3 regions of the Leuconostoc citreum genome follow, and region 3 is predicted to be linked to each of the others. Evidence: predicted binding sites of a transcription regulator. Region 3 holds the regulator's gene; each other region holds the start of a gene.
The links. Region 3 encodes LexA, which represses DNA repair genes until DNA is damaged. Its sites were predicted from a motif close to CNAACANNTGTTNG; they were not measured.
Positions count from the first base shown of each region.

Region 1: parE (DNA topoisomerase IV subunit B) is a predicted target of LexA. The motif match lies at 2,326-2,339, and genes of this name have one in related genera.
Region 2: dinB (DNA polymerase IV) is a predicted target of LexA. The motif match lies at 2,309-2,322, and genes of this name have one in related genera.

Region 1 is NZ_CP042410.1:490,133-495,906, forward strand. It holds gene FGL72_RS02340 (RelA/SpoT family protein) at 1-1,069, shown strand, start outside; gene dtd (D-aminoacyl-tRNA deacylase) at 1,086-1,535, shown strand; gene plsY (glycerol-3-phosphate 1-O-acyltransferase PlsY) at 1,565-2,176, opposite strand; gene parE (DNA topoisomerase IV subunit B) at 2,380-4,443, shown strand; gene parC (DNA topoisomerase IV subunit A) at 4,567-5,774, shown strand, end outside.
Region 2 is NZ_CP042410.1:347,484-353,257, forward strand. It holds gene FGL72_RS01690 (phospho-sugar mutase) at 1-1,523, shown strand, start outside; gene rplS (50S ribosomal protein L19) at 1,645-2,004, shown strand; gene dinB (DNA polymerase IV) at 2,346-3,431, shown strand; gene FGL72_RS01705 (DHH family phosphoesterase) at 3,497-4,480, shown strand; gene FGL72_RS01710 (DEAD/DEAH box helicase) at 4,511-5,774, shown strand, end outside.
Region 3 is NZ_CP042410.1:617,563-623,336, forward strand. It holds gene carB (carbamoyl-phosphate synthase large subunit) at 1-1,849, shown strand, start outside; gene FGL72_RS03050 (dihydroorotate dehydrogenase) at 1,902-2,822, shown strand; gene pyrF (orotidine-5'-phosphate decarboxylase) at 2,863-3,561, shown strand; gene pyrE (orotate phosphoribosyltransferase) at 3,566-4,195, shown strand; gene lexA (transcriptional repressor LexA) at 4,245-4,880, opposite strand; gene FGL72_RS03070 (YneF family protein) at 5,087-5,320, shown strand; gene FGL72_RS03075 (lysophospholipid acyltransferase family protein) at 5,331-5,774, opposite strand, start outside.

The DNA.
Region 1 (5,774 bases), 130 kb from region 3:
ACAGGGGGACTTGTTCAGTGACCGCGTTTATGCTTTTACCCCCAAAGGGGATGTCTTTGAATTAGCTAAAGGTGCAGGACCGCTTGATATGGCTTTTTCCATTCACACGAATGTTGGGATTAAAACCACTGGTGCGAAAGTTAATGGTCGAATTGTGCCACTAGATTATAAAATTAAAACTGGTGATATTATCGAAATTATTACCAGTGCAACAGCCAAACCAAGCCGTGATTGGTTAGATTTAGTTTCAACTCGGCGCGCTCGTAATAAAATTAAGCAATATTTCAAGCAACTAAACCGTAACGACAATATCGAGGCTGGGCGAGAGCTGCTTTTGCGGAACTTAAGAGAAACCGGTTTCGACCCTAATCAGGTCATGACCACTGATAAACTCACGCAGACAGCAGAAACATTACATTACCATGCATATGACGATATGTTAGCAGCGATTGGCTATGGAGATGTAGCGGCACCAGGTGTAGCTAATAAGTTGACTGAAGAGATTCGTGAGGCACAGCAAGCAGCCCAAACGGCAGAATTACAGCGTGAATTACTTGAAGAAGGGCACGAGATTAAGCGTGTTGAGACAGCATTAACACAGCGACAAAAAGCTTCAGCTGATGATATTGTGATTGCTGGCGTTGATAATTTATTGGTTCGTTTAGGTCGCTGCTGTACACCAGTCCCAGGTGACCCTGTCAAAGGCTATATCACTAAAGGACGCGGTATTTCAGTGCATCGTCTGGGGTGTCCTAATATTCGTGCAGCAGAAATACAAGGCCAACGCTTAGTTGATGTGCAATGGGAAGATGAATCAGGCCTTAAGCCTAATTATGACGCTGATTTGACGGTTCATGGTGAAAACCGAAATGGTTTGTTGAACGATGTCTTACGATCCATTAATAGCCGGACACGTTATGTTAATTCAGTTAATGGTCATGCGACTAAGAATGGTATGGCGCAAGTGTCACTATCCATCGGTGTTAAAAATACAGAGCAGTTAACAGCGATTATGGATGCGTTAAATAACCTACCCGCTGTTTATGATGTTGAGCGGACGTTTCATTGATAAAGGAGTTATTTGAATGAAAGTAGTGTTGCAACGTGTGAAGTCTGCACAAGTAACGATTGATAACCAGATTGTTGGTGCGATTAAGCAAGGATACGTTTTATTGGTAGGTATTGTGAATACAGATACAGCAGAAGATATAATGTATCTTGTCCGTAAAATTAGTCAGTTACGTGTCTTTGAAGATGAATCGGGCCGTATGAACTTAAGTATTCAAGATATTGAGGGCACATTTTTATCGATTTCGCAATTCACTTTACTTGCTAATACTAAAAAGGGTAATAGACCAAGCTTCACAGGTGCTGGCGATCCTGTCTTTGCAGAAAAATTATACGCTAATTTTAATGACCAGCTTAGATTGTATTCTGGATTAGATGTTGAGACAGGACAATTTGGTGCAGACATGGCAGTGTCTTTGGTAAATGATGGTCCTGTTACAATTTTGTTCGATACGCATCAAAAATAAAAAACCGATAGACAATAGCTATCGGTTTTTTATTTTTTTTTGTGCAGATAATGGTAAAGGCCAAAAGGCACAGTGCTTTCTGTTCCATGAATAATGCGAGAAATATTAGCGCGGTGGCGATAAAAGACAAAAATTGTTAAAGCAACTGCCACAACAGTGAGTACCATATCATGATAATAAAAAGATACGATAACAGCTATACTGAAGCCCACCATTGAACTGACGGAAACCATTGAAGTGAGTAATAACATAACGATGAAAACAGTGGCAATTAAACAAAAAAATTGCGGATTATATGCTAACAAAACACCAGCAGAGGTGGCTACGGCTTTCCCACCTTTAAATTTAATCCATATAGAAAATGTATGACCGATGACGGCTACTAAACCAACTAACATGGGATTAATTGTGCTGTTAAACGCTAACGGTAATAAACCTGCAGCCGTACCCTTTAGTAAATCCAAAACCAAGGTCATTATACCTGCAACAGGGCCCAAAACGCGAAATGAGTTAGTGGTGCCGATGTTGCCGGAACCTTCATCACGGATGTCCTTGTGATAAAATAGTTTGCCAATCCAAAATCCTGGTACCATGGCGCCTAGGAAGTATGACAAAACGAACATTAATACGATTGAAATCATAATTAGAACTCCTCATAATTGTGCCTAAACACAAAGTTAATTCTAACATAAATCATAATAGTAAAGGGGGTAACTTAATTAAAATAAAATATTTCTACTTGTCAGAATCCTTTTTTTAATCTATGATAATATAGATTGACGCATGAAATCGAACAATTGTTCAATTGTGTTATGTTTTAAATTAAGAAAGTTAAAGAGTATTCATGGCAGAAAAAAATCACTATGATTCAGATTCGATAAAAATATTAGAAGGATTAGAAGCTGTTCGTAAACGACCTGGTATGTATATTGGGTCAACTGATGGTCGTGGTTTGCACCATTTGGTTTATGAAATTGTTGATAACGCAGTAGATGAGGCCTTAGGCGGTTACGGTAACGAAATTCGAGTGACGATTCACGACAATAATGCAATTACTGTGCAGGATTTTGGTCGCGGTATGCCGGTTGGCATGCATGAATCCGGTAAGCCAACACCAGAAGTTATTTTGACGGTGTTACATGCTGGTGGTAAGTTTGGTCAGGGTGGTTACGCGACATCTGGCGGTTTGCATGGTGTCGGTTCTTCAGTAGTAAACGCCTTGTCTGAAAGTTTGCAAGTAACAATTATTCGTGATGGACATCAATGGCAAGAAGACTTTATTGATGGTGGGCAGCCTGTAGGGACACTGCGTGATTTAGGTGCAACGAAAGCTAAATCAGGCACCACCGTGACATTTAAGCCTGATCCATCAATATTTAGTGCCACAGTATATAAGTATGACACATTATCTGAACGTTTAAGAGAATCCGCTTTCCTTATGTCAGGGGTTAAGTTTATTTTAACTGACGAACGCGTGTCACCTGCTCGTGTAGAAACTTATCATTATGAGAAGGGACTTGAGTCCTTTGTTAATTTTCTAAATGAAGACAAAGAAACAATTGGACCGGTTATGACCTTTGAAGGGCAACAAGAAGGTTTAGTTGTTGATGTTGCAGCGCAATATAATGATGGTTACTCTGAAACATTGCTATCTTTTGTTAATAATGTGCGGACACAAGATGGTGGCACACACGAAGTTGGTTTTAGAACTGCCTGGACCAAAGCTTTCAATGAATATGCGCGTAAGGTTAACCTCTTAAAAGAAAAAGATAAAAATTTAGAAGGTAGCGATGTACGTGAAGGCTTGTCTGCCGTTATTTCTTTGCGTGTGCCAGAACAATTCTTACAATTTGAAGGTCAAACAAAGGATAAGCTAGGTACGCCAGAGGCCCGTGGCATTGTTGATGCTGTTGTTAACGAAACTTTAGGTCGTTTCTTAATGGAAAATGGCGATTTTGGTCAAAATATCATTCGTAAAGCTATTCGTGCGCGTGAGGCACGCGAAGCAGCGCGTAAAGCTCGTGATGAGAGCCGAACGGGTAAAACAAAGGGCCAAAAAGATCGTCTATTATCTGGTAAATTAGCCCCTGCACAATCGAAAAATGCCGCTCGCAATGAGTTATTTCTTGTAGAGGGTGATTCAGCCGGCGGCTCGGCAAAACAGGGACGAGATCGTAAGTTTCAAGCTATCTTACCTTTACGGGGGAAAGTATTAAACACAGAGAAGGCTAAGTTAGCCGATATCTTAAAAAACGAAGAAATATCGACTCTGATTTATGCAATTGGTGGTGGTGTTGGACCTGATTTTAAAGTTGAAGATACGGCTTTTAATAAAATTATTATTATGACTGATGCGGATGATGATGGTGCGCATATTCAAACACTGCTATTAACCTTTTTCTACAAATATATGCGACCACTGATTGAAGCTGGGCGTGTTTATATTGCATTACCACCGCTTTACCGTGTTAAATATGCATCAAAAAAATTCGAAGATCAATTTGCTTGGACAAATGATGAACTTGAGAGCATTACGAGTCAAAATGATGCCCGTTATGAATTAACACGGTTTAAAGGACTAGGTGAAATGAACGCCCCATTACTATGGGAAACAACCATGAATCCAGAGACAAGAACATTGATTAGAGTTAAAATTGATGATGCTGTGTTGGCTGAGAAACGTGTGACAACGTTGATGGGTGATAAAGTTGAACCACGACGTGATTGGATTGAAGCCAACGTTCATTTTACAATGGACGAAGCAGGTTCTATCCTAGACAACGTTGATGGTGACAATGAAAGTTCGACAGCTGTATTTGAAAAAATTCGACAGAATGAGAAGGGGCATACTACTACCTCTGAAACAGCTGAACCAATTATTACGACTTGGCGTGATAAAAATAATTAGTTTGCTCACGCGGTTGACCAAACAACCATTACCGTGTACAATTGTGCGCGGTATTTACATATTTATTTAAACTATTTGAGAGGAATATTGTCCACTGTCAATGACCGGTGGGCAACTTGATATATGGCAGATCGTATAACAGAGCTCTCACTGGAAGCAGTGATGGGCGAACGCTTCGGGCGTTATTCAAAATATATTATTCAAGAACGTGCGTTGCCAGACATTCGCGATGGCTTAAAGCCAGTCCAGCGTCGTATTTTATTTGCGATGAATCAGGATGGCAATACTTATGATCATCCTTATCGTAAGTCGGCTAAATCAGTTGGTAATGTCATGGGTAATTTTCATCCACACGGTGACTCCTCTATCTATGAAGCCATGGTGAGATTATCTCAAAATTGGAAAGTACGTGAACCATTAATTGATATGAACGGTAACAACGGTTCAATCGATAATGATCCCGCCGCAGCAATGCGTTACACTGAGGCGCGTTTATCTAAAATTGCCGGTGAAATGATGGCTGACTTAGGTCAAGACACTGTTGATATGGTTTTGAACTTTGATGATACGACCTATGAACCAACAGTCTTACCATCACGTATTCCAAGCTTATTAATTAATGGTGCGACGGGTATTTCTGCTGGTTATGCGACTGAAATACCACCGCATAATTTGAAAGAAATTAATGCCGCGTTAATCTACTTGCTTGATCACCCAGAGGCGCCACAGTCAGCTTTGATGCGGTACATTAAAGGGCCAGATTTTCCTACCGGTGGTATCATTCAAGGGCTAGATGGGATTAAAAAGGCTTATAAAACAGGCCGTGGTAAAATTGTTGTCCGTGCCAAAACAGCTATTTCTGAGCTTAAGGGTGGCAAGAAAAAAATTGAAATCACGGAACTACCTTATGAAGTAGTGAAATCAAACTTAGTATCTAAAATTGATGCTATTCGTCTTAATAAAGAAGTTGCCGGCATTTCTGAAGTGCGTGACGAATCAGATCGTGAAGGCATGTCAATTGTTATTGAGCTCAATAAAGACACTAATGCCAATGGCATTTTAACCTACCTCTTCAAAAAAACTGATTTGCAAATCGCATATAACTTTAACATGGTTGCTATTCATGACCAACGGCCAGTTCACGTGAGTCTTAAACAGGCGCTGGAAGCATTTATAGCATTTCGTAAGGAAGTTGTATTAAAGCGGTCAGCGTATGAATTAGCCAAAGCACAAGCGAGACAGCATATTGTTGAAGGCTTAATTCGTATGTTGTCAATTTTGGACGAGGTTGTTGCAACGATTCGAGCATCTAAAAACCGTAAAGATGCGAC
Region 2 (5,774 bases), 270 kb from region 3:
ACACAGTTCGTCAAGTCACTGAGGCATTAGCGCGTTATATTGACGCCCAGGGCAATGCTGCAAAGACTAGTGGTGTTGTTATCAGTTTTGATTCGCGACACTTTTCACCAGAATTTGCTTCAGATGCAGCGCAGGTTTTATCTGCACATGGTATTAAAGCCTATTTGTTTAGCAGTTTACGACCAACACCGGAGTTGTCTTTTGCTGTACGCGAACTTGGCACATTTGCGGGCATTATGATTACAGCATCGCACAATCCTAAAGAATATAATGGCTATAAAGTATACGGAGCGGATGGTGGACAAATGGTGCCAGAAGCTGTTGAGGCGGTTGTTTCAGAACTTGAAAATATACAAGATGTCTTTACGATCGCTTTAGATGAATCAAATGCGCATGTGCAAGTTATTGATTCAGAAATTGATGATAAGTATTTAGCTAACGTTGCCACAGTAACGGTTAACCCAGAGTTGGTTGCTAAGGAAGGGGCTTCGTTGAAATTTGTTTATTCACCGCTACATGGCACAGGACAGTATATTGGTGAAAAAGCACTACAACAAGCTGGTTTTACAAACTATACCATTGTAAAAGAGCAAGCGGTGATTGACGGAGATTTCCCAACAGTTAAGAAGCCAAACCCAGAAGATGCAGCAGCCTTAGTTATGGCTATTGATTATGCTAAGCGTGAAGGGGCTGATGCGGTTGTGGCGACTGATCCCGATGCAGATCGTATGGGAGCAGCTGTCAAATTAGCTGATGACACATTCCAAGTCTTAACAGGGAACCAAATTGCGGCTGTGCTTGTGAATTATCTTTTGACGGCAAAGAAAGAAACAAATACATTACCAGAAAATGGTGCTATTGTGACTTCAATTGTTTCTTCACGTTTTGCTTCTAAAATCGCGACTAGTTTTGGGGTAACAACAGCAGACGTCTTGACAGGGTTCAAGTACATTGCTGCAACGATTGATGAGTATGAAGCAACTAAATCACATCAATTCTTATTTGGCTTTGAAGAGAGTTTTGGTTACCTGGTTAAGCCATTTGCCCATGACAAGGATGCTATTCAAGCTCTTGTGTTATTTGCTGAAGTAGCAGCATATTATAAGTCACAAGGCAAGACGTTCGCCGACGGCCTACAAGAGTTATTTGAAAAGTTTGGTTACTTTGAAGAAAAGACAATTAGCCTAGACTTTCCAGGGATACATGGCAATGATGAAATGTCAGCCATTATCAGTAAGTTCCGTAATGAACAGCCGAAGACAATTGGTGGTGTGGCAGTCAATCGTGTACAAGATTTTTCAACGGCAACTGAAACATCAGCAGGCGGTCAACAAAAAACATTACCACAGCCAAAAGCTAATGTCTTGAAATATTGGTTAGCAGATGGTTCTTGGGTGGCTGTGCGTCCTTCAGGTACTGAACCAAAATTGAAATTCTACATTGGTGTTGAATCCGATAGTCAAGCGACATCACAAGCTAAAATTGATGTTATTTCGGAAGATTTGATGCGCTTTGCAAAGTAATTCTGGACAAGTAATAAGTTATTTGATATAATTAAAAAAGCCGTAATGGCAATATTAACGATAATCCGCTGTGCGTCAAGCCTAAGGGCAAGTGTAAGATTGTCGACTAGGAGAATGACCAATGCGTCAAAATACTATTTTAGAGAATGTGACATCAGCACAATTGCGTTCTGATATTCCTGAGTTCCGTGCCGGTGATACAGTTAAGGTTTATGCCAAAATTGTCGAAGGTTCACGTGAACGTATCCAATTGTTTGAAGGCGTTGTCATCAAGCGTAAGGGTTCAGGTATTCAAGCAACATATACTGTTCGTAAGATTTCATCAGGTGTAGGTGTGGAACGTACTTTCCCATTACATTCACCTCGTGTTGAAAAGATTGAAGTTGTACGCTTTGGTGCGGTTCGCCGTGCTAAGTTGTACTACTTGCGTGCTTTGCAAGGTAAAGCCGCTCGTATCAAGGAACGTCGTCGCGACGTATAATCCTAAAAAGGCACCCATTGCGGGTGCTTTTTTACTACAATTTTTATGCCACTACAGCTCAAGTATAGCGGTGGTCTGTGTAATATTTGCGTAACACAATAGCAAAGGTATTGATATGGATACCAATCTCTGAGGGTATATAATAGTTACATACTCGAATAATATTTGAGTTTCATTACTCCCCTAGTAATGTTTCAATCAGCCCCCCAATTACTGATTGATTTTAATGATAGCGCGAGCTATCTTCCCTCTGACCATTGCCCTCTTCGGTCAGAGGGATTTTTTTGTGCCGACTGCTGAAAAACGAACTTATGTTCGCTTATTGATGTTATAATGTTGATATGGCAGAATTCTTAATAACAACTGATTTAAGGAAAATATTACACGTTGACATTGATGCTTTTTATGCGCAAGTAGAAATGCGGGATAATCCTGAGCTGCGCAATCGGCCACTAATAATTTCGCGTGATCCTGCAGAAACAGGTGGACGTGGTGTGGTCGCGACGGCTAATTATGTTGCACGAGCGCTAGGTGTGCACTCTGCCATGAGTGCAGTTGAAGCACGGCAGTTAGCGCCAGAGGGCGTCTTTCTATCGCCAAATTTCAAAAAATATAGGCAAGTATCAAAAACGATTCATCACATTTTTCACACGTTTACCGAAAAAATTGAACCCGTTGCACTTGATGAGGCTTATTTAGATATGACAGATTCACACTTGTCTGGGGCGAGTATAGCCGCACAAATTAGACATCAAATTTTAAAAGAAACGGGTTTGACCAGTTCAATAGGTATTTCACACAATAAGTTACTTGCTAAGCTAGGATCCGAGTTTAACAAACCAAATGGTGTCACGGTTATTACACACGATAACATGTTGTCCTTTTTAGCTGAACTACCGATAGGCGACTTTCGTGGGGTAGGTGCGAAGACAAAAGCAAAATTTTCAGTGTTAAAAGTTGAAAATGGATTACAATTACGTCAATTACCTAAAGAAACACTGAGGGGATTGTTTGGTAAGATGGGTGAGAACTTATACTGGCAAACACGAGGCGTGCATTTTGGGGAAGTGCAGTGGCAACGTCAGCAACAGTCAGTGGGAAAAGAAGCTACTTTTAGGTATTTTATCCACAATGAAATTGATGTCCATAAAGCCTTTAAGCAACTAGCCAATGAGATGATAGCCGCTTTAAAAGGAAAACAATTAACCGGACGTACATTAAATATCAAAATAAGAGATGATGCATTTAATACAATTACGCGTGCGATCACTAGAGAAACACCATGGCCATTATCTGAAACACTCATAACACAAACGGCTCAGAGTGTGTTTGAGGAAGTTATTCAAACACCTTTTTCAGTAAGGTTGCTGGGCTTGTCTATTAGTAACTTACAATCGAGTACATTTGAAGAAATGACATTGTTTTAAACATGGTATACTTATTGAAGGCGTAATGAAGCAGATAAATGATTACGATTCAGAAAGACGAATTAATGGCACGAATTGAAGAAGAAATTTTAACACAAATTAAACGATATGATACGATTATTATTCATCGGCATCAACGACCAGATCCTGATGCGTATGGCTCACAATTAGGATTAAAGGCTATTTTACAAGCTAGTTTTCCGAAAAAGAAAATTTATGCAGTTGGTAAGGCCGTAGCAGGCTTGTCATGGATGTCACAGGATGAAATATTTATGGATGACATACCTGATAAGGCATACAACAATGCGTTAGTAATCATGGTTGATACAGCAAATGCACCTCGAATTGATGATCAACGGTGGCCTAATGGTTTAGAAACAATTAAAATTGACCACCATCCAAATGACGAACCTTATGGCGATTGGCAATGGGTAAAAGAAGGTCATTCGGCAACGAGTACTATGATTTACGAATTTTACGAAGTGTTGAAAGATCAAGGCTTGGTTATGAATGCCAAAGCCGCACGACTACTTTATACAGGTATTGTAGGTGACACTGGCCGCTTTATGTATAGCATGGATAAAGAAACATTCCGTGTTGTATCAGAGCTTTTTAATTATGATTTTGATTATGAGGCTGTTCTTTACAATATGACAACTATGACAGAGAATGCTGCCAAGTTATCAGGCTATGTACTGCAAAATTTGACGATTCTACCATCAGGGTTTGCTTATATCATTTTAACGAATGAACTAATTGCTTCATATAACTTACGTGACGCTGGAACGGCTTTTGTTGTGTCGTTGCCGTCAAAAATTGATCAGGTGAAAGCTTGGGCGATTTTCGAGGAGCAAGATGAGGGTAATTACCGAGTAAGATTACGTTCACGAACAGTTGTGATTAATAAAATTGCTAACCAATTTGAAGGTGGTGGGCATGCAATGGCCTCAGGTGCATGGGCACAAACGACAAACGATATTACGCGCCTAGTCGACATGGTTGATGGGAAATTAATGGCAGAAAATCACATGACAGATAAAAGTAAATAACATGATATGTATTGAAAGCAGAGGAAATTAATGGCAGAAAAAGCAAATCAATTTGGACAATTTAATTTAAAATCAGACATTATTTCAGCACTAACAGCTATTGGTTTTATACAACCAACTGCAGTTCAGGCTAAATTAATCCCGGCCGTTTTACAAGGGCACGATGTTGTTGGCCAGTCGCAAACAGGTTCAGGTAAGACGCATACTTTTTTGATTCCAATTATTAATCAGTTGGAGCAAGGAAAGAATTACGTACAAGCGGTAATTACAACACCTTCGCGTGAACTTGCTGCACAAATTACAAAAGCGGCGAAGCAGTTTGCTGATAAGTTGCCTTACGAGGTAACAATTTCGGAATTTGTTGGTGGCACAGATAAGCTACGACAAGTTAAACAACTGGAAAATAATCAACCACAGATTATTATTGGGACACCAGGGCGTATAAAAGATTTAGTTTCCTCTGGTGCGCTAAAATTGCATGCAGTTAAAACATTAGTTGTTGATGAAGCGGACATGACATTGGATATGGGTTTCTTAAATGAAGTGGACTATATTGCAGGTGCTATGCCAGAAAAATTGCAAACGCTAGTTTTCAGTGCAACCATGCCAGAAAAACTCAAGCCGTTCTTAAAAAAATATTTGGATAATCCTAAATTCGAAGCAATTCCTGTTTCAACTGTTATTGCCGAAACAATCGACAACTGGTTGCTAGCTACAAAATCAAAAGATAAAAATGATGTCATTTATCAGATCCTAAGTATTAGCAATCCCTATTTAGCACTTGTTTTTGCCAACACAAAGGATCGCGCTAAAGAGATAGCTAGCAATTTACGTAGTAAAGGCTTAAAAGTCGCTGAGATTCATGGGGATATTGAGCCAAGAGAACGTCGGCGTGTCATGAAAGCGATTCAAAACTTAGATTATCAATATGTTGTGGCAACTGATTTAGCAGCTCGAGGTATTGATATTGAAGGTGTATCGCATGTGATTAATGATGATATACCTGGTGAACTTGAATTCTTTGTTCACCGTGTTGGCCGTACAGGGCGCAATGGTATGCCAGGATTGGCAATTACCTTGTATGGACCAGATGAAGAAGATGAAGTAGTAGAGCTTGAATCATTGGGAATTGATTTTAAAGCAAAACAAATTAAAGATAATCAAATTATTGATGTTAAAGATCGTCGTGCACGTAAACAGCGTGTGGCAACGACTAAAAAGCTTGACCCAACAATGGTTGGCATGGTTAAAAAGAAAAAGAAAATTGTTAAACCAGGTTATAAGCGACGAATTA
Region 3 (5,774 bases):
TATTGAAACGATTCATGCTAAGACGCAAATTGATGAATTTTTCTTAGATAAAGTATCTCGCGTTGTTGAAATTGAACGCGATTTATCAACCCATGTGGGAGATATCGATTATCTACTTTATGCAAAGAAAAATGGTTTTGCTGATGCGACAATTGCTGGACTTTGGGGTCAAACGGCTGCTGAGGTTCGCAAACAACGTCATGATGCTAATGTTCTGCCAGTTTATAAGATGGTCGATACGGTTGCTGCAGAATTTGAGTCCCAAACACCTTATTTTTATGCAACTTACGAACGTGAGAATGAATCTGTACGTTCAAAGAAACCATCTGTCATTGTTTTAGGTTCCGGACCAATTCGTATTGGTCAAGGTGTCGAATTTGATTATGCCACGGTTCATGCGGTGAAAGCCATTCAACGCGCTGGTTATGAAGCCATTATCATGAATTCTAACCCTGAGACTGTATCAACCGATTTTTCAATCTCAGACAAGCTTTATTTTGAACCACTGACATTAGAAGATGTTTTAAATGTTATTGACTTGGAACAACCACTTGGTGTTGTTGTCCAATTCGGTGGACAAACTGCCATTAATTTGGCGCAACCGCTTGAAGAAAATGGCGTAAACATACTTGGAACAACAGTTGATGATTTGAACCGTGCCGAGGATCGCGAGGCCTTTGACCAAGTTATCAAGACGCTTGCGTTGCCACAACCGGTTGGTAAGACGGCGACAACAGTCGATGGTGCACTGAACGCTGCACAGGCTATTGGTTATCCAGTTTTGATTCGACCATCTTATGTTTTAGGTGGCCGTGCTATGGAAATCGTGTCATCTGATGATGAGTTACAAGACTATATGCAGCGTGCTGTGAAGGTTTCTAATGACCATCCTGTATTGATTGATTCTTATCTGGTTGGACAGGAAGCGGAAGTTGATGTGTTGTCCGACGGTGAGACAGCTGTTATTCCAGGAATCATGGAACATATTGAGCGTGCTGGTGTACATTCCGGCGATTCAATGTCAGTTTATCCGCCACAGTATTTATCTCAAAAAGTACAAGATGAAATGACAGCAGCAGCGATTAATCTGGCAAAAGCCATGAACACAATTGGTTTGATGAATGTGCAATTTGTTATTCATGATAATACCGCGTATGTTATTGAAGTCAATCCACGTGCCTCACGTACAGTCCCATTCATTTCAAAAGTGACGCATCTGCCATTAGCACAATTGGCAACACGAGTGATGTTAGGGGAGAAATTAGTAGATATGGGCTTTGAAACAGGTTTGATACCTGCTGACGACATGGTCCACGTAAAAGCACCAATTTTCTCATTTACAAAGTTACCTGATGTAGATTCGTTGCTTGGCCCAGAAATGAAGTCTACAGGTGAAGTCATGGGATCTGATACGACTTTACCTAAAGCCTTATACAAAGCATTCGTTGCCTCTAATATTAAAGTGCCACAATATGGCAATGTCTTGTTTACCGTTGCTGATGCTGATAAGGCTGAAGCAATTAATTTAGCTAAGCGCTTCAATAATCTTGGTTTCGCTTTATTTGCGACATCTGGGACAGGGGCGCACTTTGCTGAACAAAGTTTACCGGTAGACATTTTAGACAAAATTGCGGAATCTGATAACAACTCTGTTGCGGCGTTACGTTCACAACGATTACAGGTGGTGATCAACACAACACAAGCCGATGATCGTGCTGAGTCCGATGGTCGCTTGATTCGTAATGCAGCCATTGAAAATGCTGTGCCATTATTTACTGCATTGGACACAGTTAGTGCCTTTTTGGATGTACTGGAAAGTCGTAGTTTCACAGTCAACGAGATGAAATAAGCTTGTGATGATCTATTGTGTGGAGTTTGAAAACAAATGAGGAGAGTTAGTGATGATGTCAGAACGCTTAGCTGTAAAATTACCTGGTTTAGACCTGAAAAATCCTATTATGAATTCATCAGGTGCAGTGTTCTTTGGACTTGAAGATAAAGGTTATGCTATTGAAGAAACTGGTGCATTGGTGACAAAAACGGTGACCATGTCAGCCAGAGCAGGTAATCCACAACCTTGGATTATCAATACACCAAGCGGTATTTTAAATTCGGTTGGTCTCGCAAATCCTGGTATTGAGGCAGTTGTTGCTGACATTTTGCCAGCTATTCATGAGAAATACAAAACCTTACCCGTGTTAGCTTCTGTAGCAGGTGAAACAGTCGGGGAATATGTAGCTTTAACAGAACGCTTAACGGCGACAAAACAAGTCACAGCTATTGAGGCGAATTTATCTTGTCCAAACGTTGACCGTGGTGGTATGGCTTTTGGTGTGACGGCGGAATCAGCTGCGGAAGTTATTCATGCTATGCGCGCTGCAACAACTTTACCCATTTATGCTAAGATGTCACCAAATGTAACTGATATTAAGCCTATTGTTAAAGCAGTTAAAACGGCTGGTGCTGACGGTATCGTATTAATCAATACGGTTGTCGGTATGAGCTTAGATTTAAATACCAGACAAGCACGACTGGCACGCGGTACTGGTGGCATGTCGGGAACATCAGTCCATCCGATTGCAGTCCGTTTTGTTTACGAGACAGCTCAAACAGTTAGTATTCCAGTAATTGGAGTTGGTGGTGTGAGTACCGTCGATGATGCGCTAGAGTTAATGATGGCTGGTGCTAGTGCTGTGCAAATTGGTACAGCTTTAGCAGGTAATCATCAAGTAATGGCAGACATTATTCGTGAGTTGCCAAGTGCTTTAGATAAGTATGGTTTTTCTAATGTTGAAGAAGTCACCAAAACTTTCAAAAAGTAGTCGTTTTATCATTTAACTCGCCGTAGCGAAAGGAATAAATATGAAGCAAGAACCAGTATTTATTGCGTTAGACTTTCCAGATGCCTTTGCTGTCAGAAAATTTTTGAAACAATTTGACAGTTTGACTAATAAGCCAGCTTTAAAAGTCGGTATGGAACTTTTCTATGCAGAAGGGCCAACATTTGTTAATGAGTTACGCCAGCAAGGGTACACAATCTTTTTGGACCTAAAGCTTTATGACATACCACATACGGTCGGTCGAGCAGTTGCAAGCATTTCAAAATTAGATATTCAATATTTAACGATTCATGCTTCAGGTGGTGCACGTATGATGGCGGCGGCAGTAGCTAATAAGCCTGATAGCATGAAGTTGCTGGCCGTGACTCAATTGACTTCTTTTTCAGAGTCGGAAATGCAAGCAACACAGTTGACACAGGCAAGTTTAGTTGATACAGTGACCCATTTAGCTGCTATGGCTTTTCAGGTGGGTGTTGACGGTACGATTAGTTCACCTGAAGAGGCCAAAGCTATTCAGGCAGTAACGAGTCAGTCATTTGTACGAATTACACCAGGTATTCGTCTGCTAGGCGATGATAATGGTGATCAAAGACGTGTTACAACACCACAAAAAGCGCGTCATCATGGCGCGACTGGCTTAGTTGTGGGTCGATCAATTACGCAAGCGGTATCACCACTAGAAGCCTACCAACGTGTTTTACAAGAATGGTGTAAGGACTAAGAATATGACAAACTATGCAGAACAAGTAGCCAATGATTTATTAGCCATTGGGGCCGTAAAATTTTCACCAGAATCACCATTTACTTGGGCCTCTGGCATTAAAAGCCCAATATATACGGATAATCGTATGACGATTGGTTTTCCAGCGGTACGCCAAAATATTTTCAAAGGTTTAGCTGAATTAATTCAATCATACTATCCTGATGCTGACATTATTGGTGGTGTTGCAACGGCCGGTATTCCTCATGCGGCTTGGGTTGCTGAAGGGTTAGATAAACCGATGATTTATGTCCGTTCCAAGCCAAAAGATCATGGTGCTGGTAGACAGACAGAAGGAGCTGAAGTAAAGGGTAAAAATGTTGTCTTGATTGATGATTTAATTTCGACGGGTGGCTCAGTTTTGGGTGCAGTTAAAGCTGTTCGCCAAGAAGGCGCCAACGTTCTTGGCGTTGTGTCGATTTTCTCTTATGAATTGCCAGCCGGCATCGCTAATTTTTCGGCGGAAAACTTAACTTTTCAGTCATTAACAACCTATTCGCAATTAGTTCATGCAGCCATTGCTCGTGGTGACTTAAATCAATCACAGTTAGCAACTTTAACTGATTGGCAAAAAAGTCCTGAAACTTGGGCATAATAAAAAAGCTGACATGGCTTTAAAGCCATGTCAGCTTTTTTATTTGTTATTAGTAAATAGCATCTCGGTATAAGCCAATAACTTTACCTAATATAGCAACTTGTTTAAGGATGATTGGCGCCATCGCATCGTTTTCTGGTTGTAAACGGAAATGATCTGCTTCGCGGAAAAAACGCTTGACTGTGGCTTCGTCATCGTCATTCATGGCAACAACAACATCACCGTTATCAGCATTATCTTGTTTTCTGACAATGACCTTGTCACCATCTAGGATACCAATGTTAATCATTGAATTACCACGAACATTCAACATAAACATATCGCCATCAAATTGCATCAAATTATCAGGAATTGGGAAAAATTCAGTAGCTTCTTCTTCTACTGCTAATATCGGTGCGCCAGCAGTTACCTGACCAAGAACTGGAATTCGACCCGGTGTTGTTGATACACCAAGTGCCTCTAATCCAGAATCAGTCACTTCAATTGCTCGAGCGCGCGGCTTTGAAGCATCCTTTAACAGATAACCCTTTTTGACCAATCTTTCAATGTGACCGTGAATGGTTGAGGATGAAGAAAGCCCCACAGCTTCACCAACTTCACGCACGGTTGGGGGATAACCATTATTTAGCTGAGCTTCGTGAATAAATCTTAAAACTTGAATTTGTTTGCTTTCCTGAATTGCCATGATGGGTTTAATCCTTACTAAACGTAGTTTAATGTAATTTCATTATAACTAAAATAAAATAATTAATCAAACGTTTGTTCGTTTTTTCGAAAAATTCGGCACATTATTGTCAGAAATTGTGCGCTATCTTTGTAAAGAACGACTTTATCAATCGCAACTTTATGCTATAATAACTCATAGACATTTTATTAAGGGGTTGTTGAACCATGAATTTAGGATTTGGAATCTTAATCTTTGTTTTAGGGCTAGTTATTGGACTTGTCATTGGTTTCTTTGTCGCGCGTAACTCAATGAAGAGTTATTTGGCAAAGAATCCACCAATTTCAGAGGAAATGATGAAGTCGATGATGATGTCAATGGGTCAAAAGCCATCACAGAAAAAGCTCAACCAAATGATGGCACAAATGAAACAACAAAGTGAACAGTCACAAAAAAAATAAGCCATTTGGCTTATTTTTTTTCACGTTTAGGGTCGATATAACGCCAGTTAGGATTAACTTCAGCATCCAATTGATCGAAAGCGGCTTGAATCTTAACGGTATATTTGGTAATGTTTTCTTTGTCTAACTTATCTTTGCGGTCAATGACAATGGGTTCACCAAAATTGATTGTCGTGTTATTACGCTTAAATAGTTGACCAAATGTTACAGGTCCTTGGTAAACGGCTGGCACAATGGCTTTGCCTGACATTTTAGCAATAACTAACGTGCCGGATTTTAAATCGTCACTATGCCGTGATCCTGACGGGAACATAATTAATGAGCGGTTACCTGATTTCAGTTCTCTAACAGGTGTTTTAATGACACTTGGACCAACATTATTGCGATCAACCGGAAAAGCGCCTGCGGATTTAATTAACCAAGCCAGTGGTTTGAATTTGAATAACTCGATTTT